DNA from 4 places in the Alteromonas sp. 5NW40-0090 genome. Region 1 is predicted to be linked to each of the others. Evidence: predicted binding sites of a transcription regulator. Region 1 holds the regulator's gene; each other region holds the start of a gene.

Region 1 (5,337 bases):
AAGGGAAAAGTGGTCGTGAGCGGTATGGGTAAGTCTGGGCACATTGGAAATAAAATTGCTGCTACGCTGGCCAGTACAGGAACGCCTGCTTTTTTCATGCATCCAGGCGAGGCCAACCACGGCGACTTGGGCATGCTGAGTAAAGGAGACGTCTTATTAGCCATCTCTAATTCTGGTGAAACTAACGAGTTAGTTAATCTTTTGCCTGTCGTTAAGCGTTTGGGGATACAAGTTGTGGCCATGACCAATAGTGCATCCAGCTCGTTGGGTCAACACGCAGATGTAGTACTTGATATAAGCGTTGAAAAAGAAGCCTGCTCGTTAGGTCTTGCCCCTACGTCAAGCACAACAGCCACTTTGGTTATGGGCGACGCCCTTGCGGTGGCCTTACTCGACCAAAAAGGCTTTACGTCGGATGATTTTGCGCTGTCGCATCCTGGCGGTAGCTTGGGTAGAAAACTGCTGCTCAAAGTGAGTGATATTATGCTTAACGGCAGCGACATCCCGCTAGTGAGTGAAAACGCATCTGTCGCTGACGCGCTTTTAGAAATCTCTAAAAAGGGGCTTGGCATGACTGGTGTATTAGCCTCTGATGGCTCATTGACCGGCGTCTTTACAGACGGTGATTTACGACGAATACTCGATGCACGCATTGATGTGCACGGCGTAACCGTAGAAGATGTGATGACCAAAGGCGGTAAAACCACAACCGCAGAGCAATTGGCTGTTGAAGCCCTCAACTTAATGGAAACTCACAAGATAAGCGCGCTGATGGTCACCGATGACAAGCGCAAACCTGTTGGCGCCTTCAATATGCACATGCTTCTGAAAGCAGGAGTACTCTGAATGACGACGACCTTATATACCGATCTAGACAAAGGGCTTTTTGAAAAACTAGCGCATATTAAGCTACTGGTGTGTGACGTAGATGGCGTATTTTCTGACGGCCGCATTTACTTAGGCAATGACGGTGAAGAACTTAAAGCCTTTCACACTCGCGACGGATATGGCGTAAAAGCGCTAGTAAGCAACGGCGTCAATGTCGCAGTTATCACAGGGCGACGCTCAGCAATTGTAGAAAATAGAATGAAAGCCCTTAACGTTGCGCACATAATTCAAGGCGAAGAAAATAAAGCAGACGCGCTGAGCGAACTGATGCAAAGCCTGAAGTTAGCGCCTAATGAAGTTGCAGCGGTAGGTGATGACATGCCTGACACAGGTATGTATCAACATGTTGCTGTTAAAATTGCAGTGGCCGATGCCCACCCTTACGTCGCCAAACAAGCCAATTGGATAACCACACTTCCAGGTGGGTTTGGTGCGGTGCGAGAAATATCAGACACTATTTTGCAAGCCAAAGGGGTGGCGAACGAGATTTTTGGAGCGAGTGTATGAGCCTATTTGGCTTCAATCGCTTAGGTTTAAGTATATCGGCGCTATTTATCTTAGCGCTTTTGATGTACATCCCTACGTGGATGGAAGAGCAGCCTGAAACTCAAGGCAGTAGCGAAAATGACGCCTTGAAGCCAGCATATAAGGCTAAGAACCTAACGACTACGTTATACAATCAAGACGGTGAGTTGAACCACAAAGTGTTTGCAGAGTCGATGGAACACTATGACCAGCTGGGTTTTGTTTTATTTCAACAGCCAAAGTACACCTTGTATACGGAAAACGCTTCATCACCTTGGGTTGTAACAGCACAAGAAGGAACGCTTTATAACAATGAGCTGATTCAACTTGAAAATAGCGTTGTTATAGAAAATCAAACCAGCGATGATTTTGTGAAAAGTTTATCAACTGAATACATACAGATAAATTTAGACACGAAACAAATGACATCTGATCAACCCGTTGAGATACTGGGTACACAGTACCTTATTTTAAGTAATGGGTTTAACGCGAACTTACGCACACAAGAATACGAGCTTTTAGATCATGTACAAACGACTTATTCCCCTAGCAACTAGTTTTATGCTTGCCATCGCTAGTGGTGCGGTGCTTGCTAGTGAAGACGACTTTTCACAACCCATCAAAATAGGGTCGAACACCCAGTTTATTGACGGTAAAAACAAAACTGCGCTTTACAAAGAAGACGTCCTTATCACGCAAGGTTCGCTTGTCATCAAGGCTGATGAGGTCGAAGTTATCGCTACAGACGGCAGCGGACGAGAAATATTTATCGCACGGGGTAACCCTGCTAGCTATTCTCAATCGCTTGAGGACGGTACGCCAGTGTCAGCAAAGGCCAATGAGATACGCTATGAAGTGGCTAATCGTACCATCTCTCTGGCAGGCAGCGCTGAGCTACAGCAGGACACCAGTAAAGTGCAAGGCGACAAGATTACTTTTGATATGATTACCGAGCAATTACTTGCAACCGGTGGAGCGGGTAAAAATGGCGAAGGCCGGGTAACTACGGTATTTACGCCGGAAACTATTCGCAAAACATCGTCAAAGAAAGATAACAAGGACAATGAATAGCAATGGCTACTTTGAGTGCTAAAAACCTTGCTAAAGCCTACAAGTCACGACAGGTTGTTCGCGATGTGAGTCTTTCTGTCTCAACGGGTCAAATAGTCGGCCTTCTTGGGCCTAATGGCGCTGGTAAGACCACTACATTTTATATGATTGTCGGCTTGGTAAACCTAGATAAAGGTAAGATTGAGATTGACGACAACGAACTCACTCATCAACCAATGCACGAGCGCGCACGCCGCGGCATAGGCTACCTTCCACAGGAAGCATCAATTTTTAGAAAGCTTACGGTACATGAAAATATCATGGCTATTTTACAAACCCGTAAAGATTTAAATTCACAGCAGCAAGAAGAAGAAGCCGACGCCCTACTTGATGAATTTAATATCAACCATATACGTAATAGTACGGGGATGAGTTTGTCAGGTGGCGAGCGCCGTCGTGTTGAAATAGCACGCGCTTTGGCCGCAAAACCACAATTTATTTTGTTAGATGAACCATTTGCTGGTGTTGATCCAATATCAGTTAATGATATAAAGAAGATAATACAACATCTTCGGGATAGGGGCATTGGTATCCTTATCACGGACCATAACGTACGCGAAACATTGGATGTTTGCGAGAAAGCGTACATTGTGAGTCATGGCGAGCTTATTGCGCAAGGAACGGCGGAACAGGTTTTAAGTAATCAAAAAGTAAGGGATGTATACCTAGGCGAACAATTCAGGCTATAGTTTGTGTAACCGAATTGTCATTTTTCAGTTTAGCTCTGGTATATTCAATTTAGAGCATTTAAATAAGACGTAGATGAAACCATCTTTACAGCTAAAATTTAGCCAACAACTTACAATGACACCTCAGCTTCAGCAGGCCATTAAACTGCTGCAGCTTTCTACGCTTGATCTCCAGCAAGAGATACAAGAAGCACTCGATTCAAACCCACTATTGGAAGTGGAAGAAGGCAATGACGAGGCACAGCTAGAGAAGAACAACATCGATAATGATGATAGTGCATCTGAAGCAACGGCTTCTGCTTCAAGTGATACATTGGAAGCGGGCGATGCGCTAGAGAAAAACGATCTTCCAGACGAGCTGCCAATCGACAGCACATGGGATGAGTATTACTCCGCGTCTTCTGCGCCTGCACCTGGCCCATCTAATGATGATGAACAAATCTTCCAAGGTGAGACCACTGAAGACATCCAAGAGCACTTGCTTTGGCAAATGCGCCTCACTCACTTTTCAGACACTGACCGCGCAATTGCTACTGCTATCATCGACTCTATCGACGAATCCGGTTATCTAACGGTTACCCTTGAGGATATTTTAGAAGCGGTAAATGACGACGATTTAGAAGAGCCGATAGAGATGGACGAAATAGAATGTGTGCTTAAGCGCATTCAGATGTTCGACCCTATTGGCTCTGGCTCACGCTCTCCACAAGAATGTCTTATGGTGCAGTTGCGTCAGTTTTCAGAAGACACGCCGTGGCTTGTAGAAGCGAAACAACTTATCGAAGAATATTCAGACTTACTCAGCAGCAAAGACTATCGCACCCTGATGCGAAAAAGTCGCTTGAAAGAAGACCAGCTGCGCGAGGCAATGCGTTTGCTTCAAACCTTGAATCCTCGCCCAGGTAGTGCTTTAGTTACTAAAGAGCCTGAGTACGTTATTCCTGATGTCTCTGTAACCAAGAAGAATGGCCGTTGGGTGGTTGAGCTGAACCCTGACAGTTTGCCTAAATTAAGCGTAAACCAGCAATACGCTGCCATGAGTCGCCGTGCCAAAAACAGTAGTGACTCGCAATTCATCCGCTCACACATGCAAGAAGCCAAGTGGTTCATAAAGAGCCTTGAGTCTCGTAACGATACCTTAATGAAGGTAGCCAACTGCATTGTGCAACAGCAAATGGGCTTTTTTGAGCACGGCCCGGAAATGATGAAACCAATGGTGCTAAATGATGTCGCAGAAATGGTAGATATGCACGAATCGACTATTTCACGTGTGACAACGCAAAAGTATATGCATACGCCGCGTGGTATTTTCGAATTGAAGTATTTCTTCTCAAGCCACGTTGCAACCGAGTCCGGTGGTGAGTGTTCATCCACAGCGATTCGTGCATTGATCAAGAAGTTAGTGGCCGCAGAAAATCCTAGTAAGCCGCTAAGTGATAGCAAGATTGCTTCATTGTTAGCCGAGCAAGGCATAAAAGTCGCTCGGCGAACAATAGCAAAATACCGGGAATCGTTATCGATCCCGCCGTCGAACCAACGCAAAAGCCTTATTTAAACGGGCTTAATAATATAAGGAAGACGAAATATGCAAATCAACCTTACTGGTCATCATGTCGAAATCACCGACTCTTTGCGTAATTATGTCGATACGAAGTTCAGCAAACTTGAACGTCACTTTGATCACATTTCTAATGTGCATGTCATCCTGAACGTTGAAAAATTAAATCAAAAAGCCGAAGCGACCGTTCATTTAAGTGGCGCTGAAGTATTCGCATCCTCAGAAAACACCGACATGTATGCGGCGATTGACAGCATGGTTGATAAACTCGACCGGCAGGTAATCAAGCATAAGGAAAAACTGAAAAAACATTAGTAGTTAATTGAGCATGGATATACAAGCCATCGTAAGTCTGGACCGCACCGAGTGTGCGGTTCAGTGTAATAGTAAAAAGCGAATTCTTGAGATCATCGCTGATATCGCTGCCAAGCAAAACGATAACATTGACCAGGCAACGGTACTTAATAGCTTAATGGCTCGAGAACGGATGGGTAGTACAGGCATTGGTAATGGTATCGCCCTGCCCCACGGACGCCTGCCGGGCCTTGAGAAAGTGATTGCCATTGT
Region 2 (5,337 bases), on a different contig from region 1:
TCTGTCCCCTCTAGCAAGCCAGTATCAATATCGTCAATACAGAAGAAGACTGGGGCCTAATAACATGAACAGTGTCTTACTCAGTCGCGCTTCACAATTCACTATTTTCAGAAGCGTTTTAGGCCAACCAAACTCTGTGGCAGTGCTGATACTATGCGCTGCATTTTCGCTTATTCTCTTTACGTTAACCGCGACATTAATGATATGGGTACTGATGTTAGGTGGATGTGCCGTTATTGTCAGAATTGCAGGCCTTAGCACTCTGCATAACTTACCCACATTACGCACGGTTAACTTGCTTGCTGTACTTGCGGTGTTTGCCTTGTCTTGGTTCGGCTTATCCATCGGCCTTCTTGATAGCATGATCAATTTATTGACGGTAGCCTGCGCACTTAAAATTATGCTAGTGGAAAAGAAACGAGATTTTCATCTGCTTATATGCACGTGTTTATTTTTGATTGGCTGTGGCTTTATTTCCTCGCTTAGCGTATTTGCATGGGTAGGCTATACCGGTATATTAGCGCTACTTTTAATCGCCACGGCGCTTTACCATGGAGCAAAAGTGCCCATTGCGAACAGCGTCAAGTTCGTTGCCGTACTTATTGGTCAAGCAATTCCTATTGCTCTGCTGTTATTTTTATTATTACCCCAACTCCCACCGCTATGGCAAATGCCTACATCGAAATCAACAGAAACGGGGCTTTCCGATACAGTAACACCAGGTGATATTGCGTCGCTTGCCAGTTCTTCTGATTTGGCCTTTAGCGCTACATTTAAGAACACCAATGAAGTCCCTGAAGCACAGAATAGATACTGGCGGGCCATGACCCTTGAACATTTCGACGGAAAAACCTGGTCTATAAGCGAGAAGCGCAAGCAGGCTGAACAACAGTTGGCATTCATCGGGAAGCCAGCGCCTTTGTCGGTTATAGCGGAAAAAGACTCGCCCGCAGTAACGAATTACGAACTGATTGTTGAGCCCACACAGCAAACATGGCTATTTGCTTTAGCCCCCTCTTTCCCAAACAACCGCGAAAACAGCATTTTTGTGAGAAGCCTGTTTGATTATACCATACGTGCAAATACCCCTATCTCAAGCAAAAAAGCGTTTTATTTGAGCTATGTGCCAAACGCACAAGTTACCAATGGAATAGGGAACTTCGAAACGCAACTCAATCTACAAGTTTCAACAAACGGTAACGCCGAAGCGAGGGCGTGGGGACAGTCACTAGCGAAGCAATATGCTAACCCAGATGAGCGAGTACAAGCAGTTATGCGTGAATTCCGTCAAGGTGGGTTTCGTTATACTTTGTCTCCTAACGCCATGCCTGTAAACCCTATTGATAGTTTCTTATTCGAGCAACGGGCAGGTTTTTGCGCGCATTATGCCGGTGCTATGGTATACGTGCTTCGTGCTGCAGGCGTGCCGGCAAGAATGGTGACCGGATATCAAGGCGGAAGTGAGCTAAGTGAAAACGTGCTTCAAGTAAGACAGTACGATGCCCACGCATGGGTAGAGGCGTTGATTGACGGCGTGTGGGTACGTTTCGACCCTACAAGTATGGTGGCCCCGTCCCGTTTAACCTTTGGACTTGAACGGGCATTAGAAGAGCTAGGGGAGTCACGTCAAACTACCATTTTGCGCGATATTGGTAATTCTGCTTTATTTGCTACCTTACAAGGTTGGTTACAGCAACTTGACTATTCTTGGAGCAAATGGGTACTGGGTTTTGACAATGCGGCGCAAACCAACATGCTTGAAGAGCTACTAGGTGCACTAACACCACAGAAAATGCGCATTGTATTCTTGTCTGCCATCGGGCTTATTGGGCTCATATTAGCAATGTACTTCTTACCTAAAAAAGAAAAAGTGCGCCTTTCCCCTTCTCATCGCATTTTGCTGAAGGCGGTTATGCGCGTTGAAACCCAAACAGGAATAAAAAGAAAAAATAAAACCTTATCCAATTATTTTCAAGAAGTTAGCATCTTATTAACCCCTCATGCCGCCAAGGCATTTGAACAACTATGTAAGCAATTTGAACATGAAACTTACAGTCAGCAGCAAACTCCCAGTAACACGGCGGTGATGAAACGCCAGCTCAAAACGCTTAAACAAGCGCTAAAATGAAAAGCATTTAAAAACGAAATACACTGCGACTGAACGGGCATTTTTAGTTGCACCTTAAACATTCATTCTCCCCCCGTTATAGTGCAAACAAATGAGGTGGCACTCGAATTTAACTTTTCACCCCACCCAAAGATACTTACTAAAACGTTGTTTTATAAACCAATTTATATATTTATTTACGTTTTTTAGCCATTGGCACTGTTCTGGCTTTATATCGGTTGATAGTTAAAGTTCGGGGCACGGGTTTAAATACACGGTACTTGCGGACAGTGTGCGAAGGCGTACACGTTATCAGAGGTAAATCTGTTAGCTATTAACAATACATAAGTTTCGGACAAAGGCGTCCCCAGTTCTTTCTAACGAGAGCGCTGCGGACGCCTTTTTTTGATCTAACAGAACACATGTAAATAGCTAACTCCCGATATAAAACTGGCAATTTATTAATAACGACAACGTGAGGTGAAACCATGGCTTATCTTCTCCCCGCTGAGTTTGCAACCAAAATGGTAGACGCAGGCGAAGCAAAGATTTATATGTCAACTCGAGATACCCTAATCCGCGCTTACATGGCGGGTGCAATCTTGGCGTTAGCTGCCGTTTTCGCAGTGACAATTGCCGTCCAAACTGGGGTGTTTCTGCTCGGGGCAGTGCTGTTCCCTGTAGGCTTTTGTATGCTCTACCTTATGGGATTTGACCTGTTAACCGGCGTATTTGTGCTTACACCGTTAGCATGGCTTGCACAACGCCCAGGAGTTACACCTAAACAAATTCTGCGAAACTGGGGCCTGGTATTCTTAGGTAACTTTGGCGGCGCATTAACCGTAGCCTTCATGATGTCGTTTATCTTTACTATGGGCTATAACGTAGATGGCGGCGCGATTGCTACGAAGGTCGCCAGCATTGGTGAAGCGCGCACATTAGGCTATGCAGAACACGGTGCTGCCGGTTGGATTACCATATTTATTCGCGGCATGCTATGTAACTGGATGGTGTCATTGGGCGTAGTAGGCGCAATGATCTCAACTCACGTAAGCGGCAAAGTACTTGCTATGTGGATGCCCATTATGCTGTTCTTCTTCATGGGCTTTGAACACTCAGTAGTAAACATGTTCCTTTTCCCATTTGGTCTGATTATGGGCGGTGACTTCTCTGTTATGGATTATTTCATCTGGAATGAAATTCCAACAGCATTAGGGAATCTGGTAGGCGGTTTAGCATTTACTGGACTTACCCTTTATACCACTCACGTTAAGACGCTACCTAAACGCACTATCCCTGTCGATAAAGCAGCGGCATCTCAAACGCTCCCCATCTAATCAGGGCTTCTAATATAGTGCCATCACGACGCAAACCATAAAGGTACGTTGTGGTGGCACTGTCCTTCCCTTCGCATGAAAGTAAATATTTGAGTCGATGTCGTATAAGTAGATAGAAGCAACGAAATATGAACCAGCAAGCAGCGCTAAATACGCTAATCGATCCGCTACCTTGCAAAGTGTGGACAAGTGCTTTTTCCACTCGCGGGGTTAAAGAGATAAATCAAGATGCCTATGCTTACCATATTGCTTCCAACGAACTAAACCCAAGTCATGTTTTTGTTATCGCTGACGGTGTCAGTAGTAGTGCTGTAAGTCAGGTTGCTAGTGATTTTGCTACCAGTGAATTTGTTAAGCTTTTTAATATCGCGCCTGAGCAGTGGTCGATAAAAACGCGAGCCGAAGCCATTATTAAAGAATTGAATGCAAGGCTTTATACCCGAACGCAGAGAAGCGCTTTTTGCTACACCCCAGAGAAAGGGTATGTCTGTACGCTTTCAGTCGCTATTTTAACGGGTAATCACCTAGACGTGTTTCACGTGGGAGATTGCCAAGTCCAGCTTGTTTCTGACAACGCAACAAGCCCTGCTTTACTTACACGTCCCCATCGTCACGTCTCTGATAGTGAACCTTCGCAAACGTATCTTTCCAACGCATTAGGCGTAAAAGCGAATATCGATATTGACCACACATCACACACCTTAAGCGCTTCAAGTACTATTGCGATAAGTACTGATGGTGTTCATGAATTTGTTTCGCTGCCTGGCATACTTAACAAAATCAATAGCGCAGAAACACTCTCTGAAAACCAATCTGCTTTGGTGGTGCATGAGGCGTTTAACCAGGGAAGTGATGACAACCTCACTCTACTGCTTATTAAGTATCAAATCGGTAATGAAAGTGGGAGTAATGATAGTGAACCCCACGTTCATCTTTGTAAGCCTGCTTTCAAAGAACTAGAGACTGGCGATGAAATTGACGGCATCACACTAGAGCGACAGCTCTATAGCTCTGCCCGTAGTCATGTTTTTATTGCCTCGCTTCAAGCTCACAAAGGTACACATGAACAACACCCTGTGGTGGTTAAAACCCCCTCAACCGACTTTAGCCAGTCACCAGAAATGCTTAACGGTTTTTTGATAGAAAGTTGGTTTGCAAGGCGAGTTAACTCAACGCATGTTGTTAAAAGCCCCACGTATTTAAATTTAGGGCTCAAACACAGACCTACAGCGTTTTACAGCATTAGTGACTATGTAAAAGGTCAAACATTGTCACAATGGTCTTTTGATAACCCCACACCATCATTGGAGCAAATTAGGGATATCATTGAGCAGGTTGGGAAAGGCTTACAAGCAATGCACCGTCAGGGCATTCTTCACAGAGATATACGCCCCGAGAATATAATGATTAATGAACAGGGGCACTGCACTATTATTGACCTTGGTTCGGCGGCCTTAGCCGATGCGCCTAGCCTTTATAGCAGTGCGCCAATTCCCGGCGCGGCCCTTTTTGCCGCACCTGAATACTTTTTAGGGAATATAGGCACAGAGCGCTCAGATCTATTCTCTCTAGCCGTACTCACCTACTATCTTCTTTGCGGGCGTTATCCGTATCATTCAAAACTCGCTCACTGTCGCACTTTTGCCGAACAGAAAAAACTAAAATATGAAACGGCGTTAGATCCAAAACGCCCAATACCAACCTGGGTTGATAGTGCCCTAAAACGCGCTTTACATGTTAACCCTGATAAACGCTATTCAACACTATCCGAATTCCTCTATTCGCTTCGCTATCCAAATCCAACTCAACACACGGCCTACGAGCCTTTAGTAAAGCGCCACCCTCTTTTTGTTTACAAGGTGCTGATACTGGCACTTATTCTTAGCAATCTAG
Region 3 (5,337 bases), on a different contig from region 1:
GAAGTGCCTCATAAAAAGCAGACTGAGGACCCGCAAAGTCGAGTAATTCCATTCCTTCGTATGCAAGTAAACAATTAAGTTTGCGCATAAGTCACGTAATATTGATGAAGTAATGCGATCATAATACACACTTACCAGCATGACAGATAAGACATTCATACGCCCAAAACTGACACATTTTTGGACATCTTCATTTTTAATGAGCCGTTAATCTTCTATTAATGTTGTACAAAAGTCTCCGTCATTATAGCTAGCTATCATTAAAACCATGAGCTGCAGAGCAGATTTGTAGACCGCTATTCACAACGTGACACAGGCTCTGCTCCAAGCAATTGAATCAGGTAATAGCATATATATATTTTGCAAATGACTAAGGAGTCAGGCGATGAAAAAGCTAAGCACGTTAATGACAAAAACAACACTTGTAGCAGCTTCGATTATGGTAGTAACAGGCTGCAGTGCAGTGGCAAAGCCGCAGATGGAGCATTCACGAAGTACAAATGCGCCAGTGTTAAAAGCTAACGCATTGGATAACGCATTACTTTATTCTGACGAATGTATTACTGAGCGAGAAGTGGTAACGGCACAAAAGATGTGGGGCGACGGCATAGTGCGAATTGGTGCAGTTTTTAGCAACGATGGTGATTACTCAGGCGAGGCCGCTGACTTTATACAAGCCATGTATGGTTACGATTTAAGCAGCGTACTGTTTAAACCAACGCTTGCAGCTAACGACCAGTTCCGTTCAAGCTTCGATGCTGCGCTTTCTTACTTTGTCGGCGGTAATGACGCTTACGAAGAGGACAAAGGCTTTGCAATAAAGCCCTACACAAATGTGAAATTTGATAATGTGGGTATTATCAATAATAGCTGTCGCATGGCCGTAGCTATGGGTAACTACTTCTTTACCGATACAAAAGGTGGCGAAACGAAGGTGGAATACACTTTTGCCTATGTCAAAGATAGTGACGGCGACCTGCGTATTGTTGCTCACCAATCTTCGTTACCTTACAACCCAAACGGTAACTAAATAGACCATTGCCCCTCCATTCATAGGAAGTGTGAGGGGCGAAACACTCTCCCTTTGCAGGCAAGGCGTCCCTTCCCTTTCGCTTTGCCTCTTTTTTATTTTCAGCGAGAAAAACTATGTGGGCAAAACGTATTGTGGCGCGGTGAGATGGGATACTTACATAATCATATTGCGTCGCCAGGCGCCAATTCAGACGCCATGACAAACCACAACCTTGCTCTCACGTTCTTCGGAAGCTGGTAAGAAACAAAGAATAATCCCAGCCAAAGGCCCTTAACACACTGAGAGTAAAAATGGGTGACAAGGGCCTTACTTGATCATGTAAAAAATGCATTCGTACGTGTAATCGTGACGTTAAATGCCTGCAGATACGGCCTGACAACCAGAAAAAGATTAAATTATATCAATATAATTCAATAACTTAAAAAACAGGCACAAAGATAGCATTAGTTAAAGTGAAAGTAACGGAAGCAATACGAGGATTTAGTTATGTTAGGTTGGGCAATCACATTTTTTATCATCGCCATTATTGCAGCAGTTTTTGGTTTTGGAGGCATCGCAGGTGCAGCAACAGGTATCGCACAGTTTCTTTTCTTTGTGTTTATCGCGTTGCTCGTAATCTCACTTATCGCAAATGCGTTACGTGGTAGAGCACCAAGAGCCTAAGAGTTAGAAGTATTTTAATAGGAAAAAGGAGTAAGGATATGTTTTCATTTAAAAACTTATCAAAGGTACTAGTAGCATCAGCATTTGCACTATCACTAGCAGCTTGCGGTGACGGTGAAGCGGAAGACGCAGGCGAGGAGCTAGACGAAATTGTTACCGATGCAGGTAATGCCGTTGAAGACGCTTGTGAAGATGTGAAAGAAGGCGTAGACGCTGAAGATAAAGACTGTTAATCACGTTTTTATCAAAAAAAGGGCCAGACAATTGTCTGGCCCTTTTTGTATTTACTGTCCCGTCCTGAAATACGTTGACATAAAGAGGACTTCTTTATGACAACTTCAAGTAATCAAAGACCTAAGCGCGTTAGTTAAGACACTTCTTCACCACCTAACTCACGGGCAAGATCGTCTAGTGTAGATAGCGTCGAATCAAATTCACCTACGCCGTAACGGTATTTTACAATCACGTGATGGTCCGTACGCCCGAATTTCACTCTTAACCCTTCTGCGTCGATATGCTTCACGGTATTCAAAAAGCGATAAGCAGACATTTCTGTTTCAAATTGAAACTCAACACTGTTTTCCATTTAGGCTTTCCGTTTAAGCAACAATTTCAGGGTGAGCATCAATAACTGAAACAACTCGTTGTAGCAGATGGTTATCTACTTCGCTTATCGAGTCGTATGATAACCAGTCAGCAAGAATGTCGGGAGCTGTTGCCGCTTCGCCTTGTTCTAACTTAGATGTCATCATTTGTAGCTGTACGCTAGAGCGTATAGATGCATCAGCATCTGGACTTGGCATGCCAGTTGCGACTTCTAGTGCTACCGTTAACCATTGTCTATCGTGCTGAGTTGTTTCATTTCCAGTAGACTGACCCAATACGCTCGCCCAACGCTTCCCTAACGTTTCCGCTAGAGACTGCTCGTCACCACTTCCCTCACCTACACTTAGCTGTAGTAAAGAAATCAGAGCCTGAGCTCGTGCCAATCGGGCTTGAGATTGTGCATTTTTAGCTTGCGCCGCACGCTTACCTTCAAGTGAATCTAGCTTTTTCTCTACTTTTGTACGTTGCGCTTTAGGCAAGTCGGTTAACTGAGCGCGAACGTCGCTTATTGATTGACTAAACGTGGCATCATCGCTGTTGATGTCAACAGCTTCCACTTGCTTGAGTAGCGAATCTACTAACGCGTTAAATGCATTATTCTGAACTTTCCGCTCGGCTTTTAAACGTTCAAATACGGTGTCATTAGCAGCTTTAAATTCTGCCCACAACTTACTCTCTTCACGTTTACCTGCATGACCTACTTGCTTCCACTGGCTTTGCAATTGCTGAGCTTTGTCGGCAGCGCCAGCGACGTCTTCTTCCGTAGAAAGTTGACAAGCTTGGGTGACCAACGCACGCTTTTGGGCTTGGTTGTCACTTTGCCATTGATTCACTTTAGCCTGAATAGGCGATGATACCGCCTTCCATTCTTGCTTCAGCTGTTCATAAATTTCACGTTCAACCTGACCTGCAGCGTGCCACTGTTTAGACACTCTATCGAAAACTTTCACTAACTCGGCTTCCGACATGTTAATGTCCATTGCCTTAACCGTAGCGATAATCGACATGCGCTGTTCACGCGCAGCAGCCCGCTGTGCATCTAACTTCGCGTAATGTGCTCTACAAGGCTCGAAGGCCTTTTCAAGTGCATCATCGAATTGCTGCTGTAACAACGCGTCATCACTACTTTCTTCACTCGTTGGCGATGATGATGTTAGTGATAGCCACTGCTTACGCAGATACTTAATGGCCTCACTTCTTTGCTTAATATTTTCTGCATCCGCACTGGCTAACGCTTTTGCTTCTTCTAAAAGAGCGGGTTTGCGCGGCGCAGCAAGGTAATCCTGCCATCCTTCTAAGCGCGACACATCACCAGCGGTTTTCTCAAAACGCTTCTCTACATACTTTTTCGCTGAACCAGGAAGCGCAGCATAACTTTCCTGAAGCTTTGCAAATTTTGAAATAGCAACGCGGAATTTACCCTGAGCAATTAAGTTATCGATAACACTAATGTGCTTTCTAATGTGTTTTACTTGCTCATTTTCTTTGGATTTTAGAGCACGCTCTTTGGCATTTACACTGCTTGTCGCTGCGTTAAAACGCTTAGACAACGCCTTAGGAATGGCATCGATTTCGCGACTAAGCGCTTTATACGCTTGACGTACTTCGTCAAACTCCGCTTTAAGAGCCACTACACTACTGCTTTGTAATGCGTCGCCACCATTTACTTGACTCAAATTCTCAGTCGATGCGCTAGCTTCTTCAACGCTCACATCACGGGTATCTTTGTCCGACTCGCTATCGCTTGCCGAAACGATCTTAGCGGCAATGTCTTCGAGCGACTGAAGTTTTATCAGTAGCTTTTGGCCGTATTGCTGCTGCATAGAGAAGCGATCAAGCTGCTCGTTTAGTTCGTCGACAGAGCGCTTAATCTGTGTAATTCGCTTATTAGTTGCAGATTCATCATCGAGACGCGCTAGCTGTTCGAGCGTTGCTTCAACACCGCGCACGCTTTCATTAACCGTAGCAACATCAGCAAGCGTCGCTTCACAAAGCCTGTTATTGTACAACCAAGCTACCTGCTCCTTGGCATAAGTAAGCTGCTGTTCGCACAATGCTTTGGTATTAGCACGTTGCGACGCTTGTTGCTTCTCTTCCCATGCTGGGCGGATACGGCTTAAATATCGCTCGAGCTGCTCACCTATACGCGAGCGCTTTTCTTCATAATCAGCGCGTTCTTCTGAAGTGAGTAAGTCAATTTGAGCAAACAGCCCGGTTAATTCGGACTCTAGCTCATTGCGCTTTTCATCAATGGTTTCTACATCTGATTTATCGAGTAAAGCCTGATATTTTGAAAGTCCCAAAGTGAGCTGCTTTTTAAGCTCCACAGGGCGCTTTGCAGCCTCTTTGATAGCATCAATTCGCGCATTAATTTGCGTAACAAGCGCATCATCTGATACTTTCTTAGCAAGCTTTTGCAAATCTGATACGTCTGAATATGCGTTGACTAGTTGAGTCTGCAGTTGGGGACTTGCGCCTTCTAAAAAAACAAACTGGGTGAAAGATGGCTTCGCTACTTTTTCGATTAGCGCGTTAGCTAGCGCATCATCTTGTAACAGCATAGGCTCTTTCTTCAACATTTGCGGTACTAACTGCACTACCAAATCGGCGTTGGCTGTTTCAGTTAAAAAAGAGAATATCTCTTGGCGGGAAAGTGTGACATCCCCCTCGCCTAACAAAGCGGCGTTTACCTTTTTCTCCGCCGCTTTTCTAACGCGAGACTGCTTGGCAATTTGTGACATTTTAAGCCACAGCACAAAGCTATTAAGCTTTTCGAGTGCTGCTAAACTGACATTTGCATCTTCGTCATTAAATGCCAGTTCGTGAAGAATTGTTTTTTCCTGTGCCTTGTCGGGAGAGAGACTCTCGATTGCCTGCATCCGTTTTTCAGGCTTTGGGCTTTGGTGTGAAGGCGCAAATATACGACTAAATATCATCCTGTTTAAACCGCGCTATTGTATTATTATCATCCTGCTCATCGCGTAACGAGCGTTTAAAGTCGGCTTTACTTTTATGTACGATTTCGCCGCTTTCAC
Region 4 (5,337 bases), 150 kb from region 1:
TTTCGCCGTTTATCTTTAAACTGAAAATTGCCACTTGCTGTGAGTCGACAAGGGCGCAAACCCCACTGTTTGTCACTAAGTCGTTCGTCTCACAAACATAGTGCCATTGCACTTGCTGTGGTTCTGACGCCATTACATTTTGCGCAGCTGTCATAATTTGATTCTCCTAACAGGGTTGATAAGCCAGTGGCTATACCATAGAGACAGGAATGAACTGATCTTTACCTGCTACTTTTTCAGCTTCAGTAGCTGGGCGAACCTGGCCTCGCTCTGAAACAAACTGGATATTGGTGTCGCTAGCATTGCTGTTTACGAATTGACGGAAACGTTTGCGCGACTCAGGGTTTTCAATGGTGGTTTTCCATTCGCACTGATAAGCATCAACCACAGCATCCATCTGTGCTTCAAGCTCACCATTAATGCCAAGAGCATCGTTTATCACAACGTCTTGCAAGTAAGCTAACCCACCTTCTAAGTTGTCCATCCACACCGATGTGCGCTGTAGGCGATCAGCCGTTTTCACGTAGAACATCAGCACGCGGTCGATATACTTAATAAGGGTTTCGGTATCTAGGTCGGTGGCAAACAGGTCTGCATGTCGAGGCTTCATGCCGCCATTCCCGCAAACATACAGGTTCCAGCCTTGCTCGGTAGCAATAACGCCAATGTCTTTGCTTTGGGCTTCTGCGCACTCACGGGTACACCCCGACACTGCAAATTTAATCTTATGTGGCGCACGTAAGCCTTTGTATCGGTTTTCTAAATCGATAGCGGTTCCTACAGAGTCCTGTACACCGTAGCGACACCAGGTGCTTCCCACACACGACTTCACCGTGCGCAGCGCCTTCGCGTAGGCGTGGCCGGTTTCAAATCCACCAGCAACGAGTTTTTCCCAAATATCGGGTAACTGCTCTACGCGTGCACCAAATAAATCAATGCGCTGACCACCAGTGATTTTCGTGTACAAGTTGTATTCTTTTGCCACTTCGCCCAACAGTATCAGTTTTTCAGGCGTAATTTCCCCGCCCGGTACACGTGGTACAACCGAATACGTACCATCTTTTTGCATGTTGCCAAGGTAAATATCGTTGGTGTCTTGTAGTGGAAGATGTGAAGACTTAAGAATGTAGTCGTTGTACACCGAGGCCAAAATTGAGCCAACTGCAGGCTTACAAATTTCACACCCTAGACCTTCACCATGTTGCTCTAATAGCTCGTCAAAGGTGCGAATGCCGTTTACCTTAACAATGTGAAAGAGTTCTTGTCGGGTGTAATTGAAGTGCTCACATATAGCTTTTGATACTTCCACACCGCGCTTTTCAAGCTCGCTGTCTACCACATTTTTAAGCAGGGCGGCACAACCACCACACCCTGTGCTGGCTTTGGTTTCACCTTTCACATCGCCAACGCTACAACAGCCACCTTCGATAGCTGAAACAATGTCGCCCTTAGTCACGTTTAGACATGAACAAATAGAGGCCGTGTCTGGAAGTGCATCGGCACCTAATGCTGGTGCAGCATCAGAAGATGGCAGAATCAGGCTTTCTGGGTGTTCAGGCAATTCGATATTATTAAGCGCATACTGTAGGAGCGTGTCGTAGTCACTGGTATCACCTACAAGGACCGCACCAAGTACATACTTTTGCTCGCTATCTACCACCAGCTTTTTATACACGCCCTCGGGCTGATTTAAGTAGGTGTAGCTAAGCGCTCCGTCTGTGCGTTCATGGGCATCGCCAATTGAGCCCACTTCTACGCCCATAAGTTTGAGTTTAGTGCTCATATCTGCGCCAGCGAACTCTGCATCGCCACCTGTGATATGACTCACTGCGGTACGTGCCATGGTATAGCCTGGTGCAACAAGACCAAAGATTTTGTTATCCCACAGCGCACATTCACCCACAGCGTAAATGTTTGGATCAGACGTTACGCAATGGTTATCTATAACAATACCGCCGCGCTCGCCAAGTGTTAATGCCGACTTTCTGCCAAGCTGATCGGAAGGTCGAATACCAGCAGAAAAAAGTATCATATCGGTTTCAAGTGCAGTGCCGTCAGCAAACACCATTTTATAGCGACAGGTATCACCAGCCTCTATAGTTTGGGTTGCCTTTTGGGTATGAACTGTAACGCCCAATGCTTCAATTTTATCTTTTAAAACGTTACCACCAGCTTGATCTAGCTGTACCGCCATAAGCTGCGGGGCAAACTCAACCACGTGGGTATCTAGACCGGCTTGTTTAAGTGCGTTAGCTGCCTCTAAACCTAAAAGTCCACCACCAACAACAACCCCTACTTTGCTCACCGCCGCTGACGCTTCAATAGCGAGTAGGTCGTCAATGGTGCGATACACTAAGCAATGCTCTTGTTCGTTGCCTGGAATAGGTGGAACAAATGGGTATGAGCCCGTGGCTAGCACTAGCTTGTCGTAGCTAAACACCTGCCCTTCCGACGTCGTCACTTTATTATTGTCACGGTCTATATCCGTCACCAAGGCATTGGTGACTACGTTTACGCCCCATTCGGCGTACTGAGCGGGAGTAGTAAGCGCTAAGTCATCAGCACTCGCGCCGCTAAAAAAAGACGACAGATAAACGCGGTCGTACGCAAGGCGTGACTCGCCGCATAAAACGGTTATTTCTACATTGGCATCGCTTTGGTGAAGCTGCTCAACAAAATGATGCCCCACCATGCCGTTGCCTACGACGACAATTTGCGTTTTTGAGTCCAATGAAGTCATGATATTCCCCTTTTTTCGGGACAAAAAAAAGCCCGCTTCAACTTTCGTTGATGCGGGCTTCGTTGCCTATTTTGCTAGTACTGACACTTAAGATCAGCATGCTCTAGCTAACACATTTTACGGAGTGCTATAAATCACACAATTTTTCAGCGATTGACACAAATCACCAAAACACACTTTACGCTTATAGCTATCCAAGTTCAGTGCCAAAACCGTAATCCATTGTTTTTATTTGATTTACTAAAAAACAGGTATTATTCAGTCTTCACAGCTGCACCAAACAAACGCAAACCTGTGTTCACTTGGTGCATTAAGCGCTATCAAATTAATTAGGCCAGTTTATCCGTTGCTACGCGGTAGCGAGGGTCTTCAACCACGTTAATTTCAACAAATTTGTCGGCCTTGCGAAGCAGTGAACGACACTCATCGCTGATATGGCGAATGTGTAGCTTCTTACCTTGCTCCTCGTATTTATCTGCAAGGGTATCTAGTGCGTCGATACCTGATGAATCCCAGATACGAGAGTCTTTAAAATCGATAACGACATCTTGTGGGTCGTTAGCGATATCAAATAAGTCTTTGAAATGCGATACCGAGCCAAAGAACAGCGGGCCATCTAGTTCATAGACTTTCCAGCCGTCGTTATCAATATGCGACTTCGCCTCTATATGACGGGCGTGTTTCCATGCAAATACTAGGGCTGAAACGATAACACCAACAACAACGGCAATCGCCAGGTCGGCGATAACGGTAACCCCAGTCACTAGGAATAGTACAAAGGCATCTTCTTTATTTACGCCGCGAATAATTCTGAATGAGGCCCACTCGAAGGTAGCAATTACCACTACGAACATTACGCCAACAAGAGCAGCAAGCGGGATCATTTCAATAAGCGGTGCGGCAAATAGAATGAAGCCCAATAGTACAAGTGCGGCAGTAATACCGGATAAGCGACCACGGCCGCCAGAGTTTATATTGATCATGCTTTGACCAATCATGGCACAACCGCCCATACCGCCAAAGAAACCGTTTACGGTATTTGCAACGCCTTGGCCAACGCACTCTTTGTTGCCGCGTCCGCGGGTATCGGTCATTTCATCAATTAATGAAAGAGTAAGAAGCGACTCAATAAGACCAACCAAGCAGAGAATTACTGAGGTTGGTAGTACTATCATAAATGTTTCCCAAGTGAACGGAACCATAGGAATAGCGAAGCTAGGAAGCTCGCCAGCAAGTGTTGCAGTGTCGCGCTGGTCAGCCGGTAGCAAGTCACGAACAAAGTCGATTACCGTACGTGCTTCTAAGTCGAGGCCGTGTACTAATGCGGTTACAGTAACAATCGCTACTAGCGAGGCAGGAACGGCTTTTGTGAGCTTAGGCAGTAAATAAATAATGGCCATGGTTAACGCTACAAGCCCTAGCATCCAGTACAGCAGTGTACCTTCCATCCACTGAAGCTCTCCAGCAGCGTTGGTGACTTTAAACTGACCTAACTGAGCTAAGAAAATAACGATAGCAAGACCGTTTACAAAGCCAAGCATTACCGGATACGGCACTAAGCGGATAAACTTTCCAAGCCTGAATATACCGCACATGATTTGCAGCAAGCCGGCTAAAATAACCGCGGCGAATAGATATTGCACACCGTGTTGGGCAACCAGTGCCACCATTACAACGGCCATGGCGCCGGTAGCACCAGAAATCATTCCAGGGCGACCGCCAATAGCAGACGTAATCAAACCCATCATAAAGGCCGCGTATAGACCTATCATTGGTTCTACGCCGGCTACAAATGCAAATGCTACGGCTTCAGGGACCAGGGCAAGTGCCACTGTAATACCTGATAGCACATCGTTCTTAACGTTGCTGTCTTTACTGGTAATTAAATCGAACATGTTCTCTCAGAAGCTAAGATGTTAAACACAACAACCCACCGTGGCGTAAACCGCGTGATAGCAGTACACCAAGTAGGCAGGATAATTTTTCGGCGATTCTATCACCATTGCAGCTTAAAATCTTTTAATAGATTGTTACGAGTGTATAAACACAGGTCAAAGGGCGTGGCTGACCATCTAGCAGCGCAGAAGTCTCTTTACGTCTTACCCATACAGCTTCTCGATTTAGCTTCAGGCACGCTAAATTTTTGCGCCTTTGCTGACAAGAGGCCTCTTACATGGCATCGTATTGCAGTATTTTATAACCTAGCCCATCGGGGCGCTTAGCTCATAGCATTAGCTCGCTACTTTGCGCTAAGTTGCACATGATGATAGGGCAATGATGTAAGGCATAAGTCTTATTTAACGAGGAGTTTACGTGGTACCTTATATTCTTACCATTTTGTGCGTGTTAGTGGCAGGCGCTATTCATTGGATGTCGCCAAAGGCTTATTGGAAAGCCACCATTATGTCTACCGCCGTTATCTTATTATTTTCTGTCGCCGCGCTATTTATTTTTCAGGCTTCTGGAATGCTTGTGAGCGAACATACTGGGGAAAGTGCAGACTTCTCAGGGCAAATGCTCACCATTACTACTATGATTGCCTTCTTTGGCTTCTTGATTTCTCTCTTTGTCGGCTGGTTTCTCCGCGTGGTTAGAAA

Evidence for each region. The regulator sigma-54, encoded in region 1, starts transcription at its own class of promoters, with help from an activator protein. The targets are predictions, from matches to a motif close to GTTGGCACGNNNNTNGNNT.
Region 2: AC27KT_RS04230 (formate/nitrite transporter family protein) is a predicted target of sigma-54. The motif match lies at 2,320-2,338, and genes of this name have one in related genera.
Region 3: AC27KT_RS13160 (DUF1328 domain-containing protein) is a predicted target of sigma-54. The motif match lies at 1,459-1,477, and genes of this name have one in related genera.
Region 4: nirB (nitrite reductase large subunit NirB) is a predicted target of sigma-54. The motif match lies at 2,933-2,951, and genes of this name have one in related genera.

Annotation. Positions count from the first base shown of each region.
Region 1 is NZ_BAAJLT010000008.1:239,908-245,244, reverse strand. It holds gene AC27KT_RS12030 (KpsF/GutQ family sugar-phosphate isomerase) at 1-846, shown strand, start outside; gene kdsC (3-deoxy-manno-octulosonate-8-phosphatase KdsC) at 847-1,395, shown strand; gene lptC (LPS export ABC transporter periplasmic protein LptC) at 1,392-1,970, shown strand; gene lptA (lipopolysaccharide transport periplasmic protein LptA) at 1,939-2,484, shown strand; gene lptB (LPS export ABC transporter ATP-binding protein) at 2,487-3,212, shown strand; gene AC27KT_RS12005 (RNA polymerase factor sigma-54) at 3,286-4,767, shown strand; gene hpf (ribosome hibernation promoting factor) at 4,798-5,085, shown strand; gene ptsN (PTS IIA-like nitrogen regulatory protein PtsN) at 5,099-5,337, shown strand, end outside.
Region 2 is NZ_BAAJLT010000003.1:30,337-35,673, reverse strand. It holds gene AC27KT_RS04240 (DUF58 domain-containing protein) at 1-60, shown strand, start outside; gene AC27KT_RS04235 (transglutaminase TgpA family protein) at 65-2,128, shown strand; gene AC27KT_RS04230 (formate/nitrite transporter family protein) at 2,596-3,444, shown strand; gene AC27KT_RS04225 (bifunctional protein-serine/threonine kinase/phosphatase) at 3,573-5,337, shown strand, end outside.
Region 3 is NZ_BAAJLT010000009.1:228,561-233,897, forward strand. It holds gene AC27KT_RS13150 (type 1 glutamine amidotransferase family protein) at 1-88, opposite strand, end outside; gene AC27KT_RS13155 (phosphoribosyl-AMP cyclohydrolase) at 386-1,030, shown strand; gene AC27KT_RS13160 (DUF1328 domain-containing protein) at 1,520-1,696, shown strand; gene AC27KT_RS13165 (hypothetical protein) at 1,735-1,929, shown strand; gene AC27KT_RS13170 (hypothetical protein) at 2,064-2,282, opposite strand; gene AC27KT_RS13175 (DUF349 domain-containing protein) at 2,296-5,238, opposite strand; gene AC27KT_RS13180 (YeaC family protein) at 5,228-5,337, opposite strand, start outside.
Region 4 is NZ_BAAJLT010000008.1:90,159-95,495, reverse strand. It holds gene nirD (nitrite reductase small subunit NirD) at 1-154, opposite strand, end outside; gene nirB (nitrite reductase large subunit NirB) at 191-2,740, opposite strand; gene AC27KT_RS11380 (SulP family inorganic anion transporter) at 3,070-4,635, opposite strand; gene AC27KT_RS11375 (hypothetical protein) at 5,054-5,337, shown strand, end outside.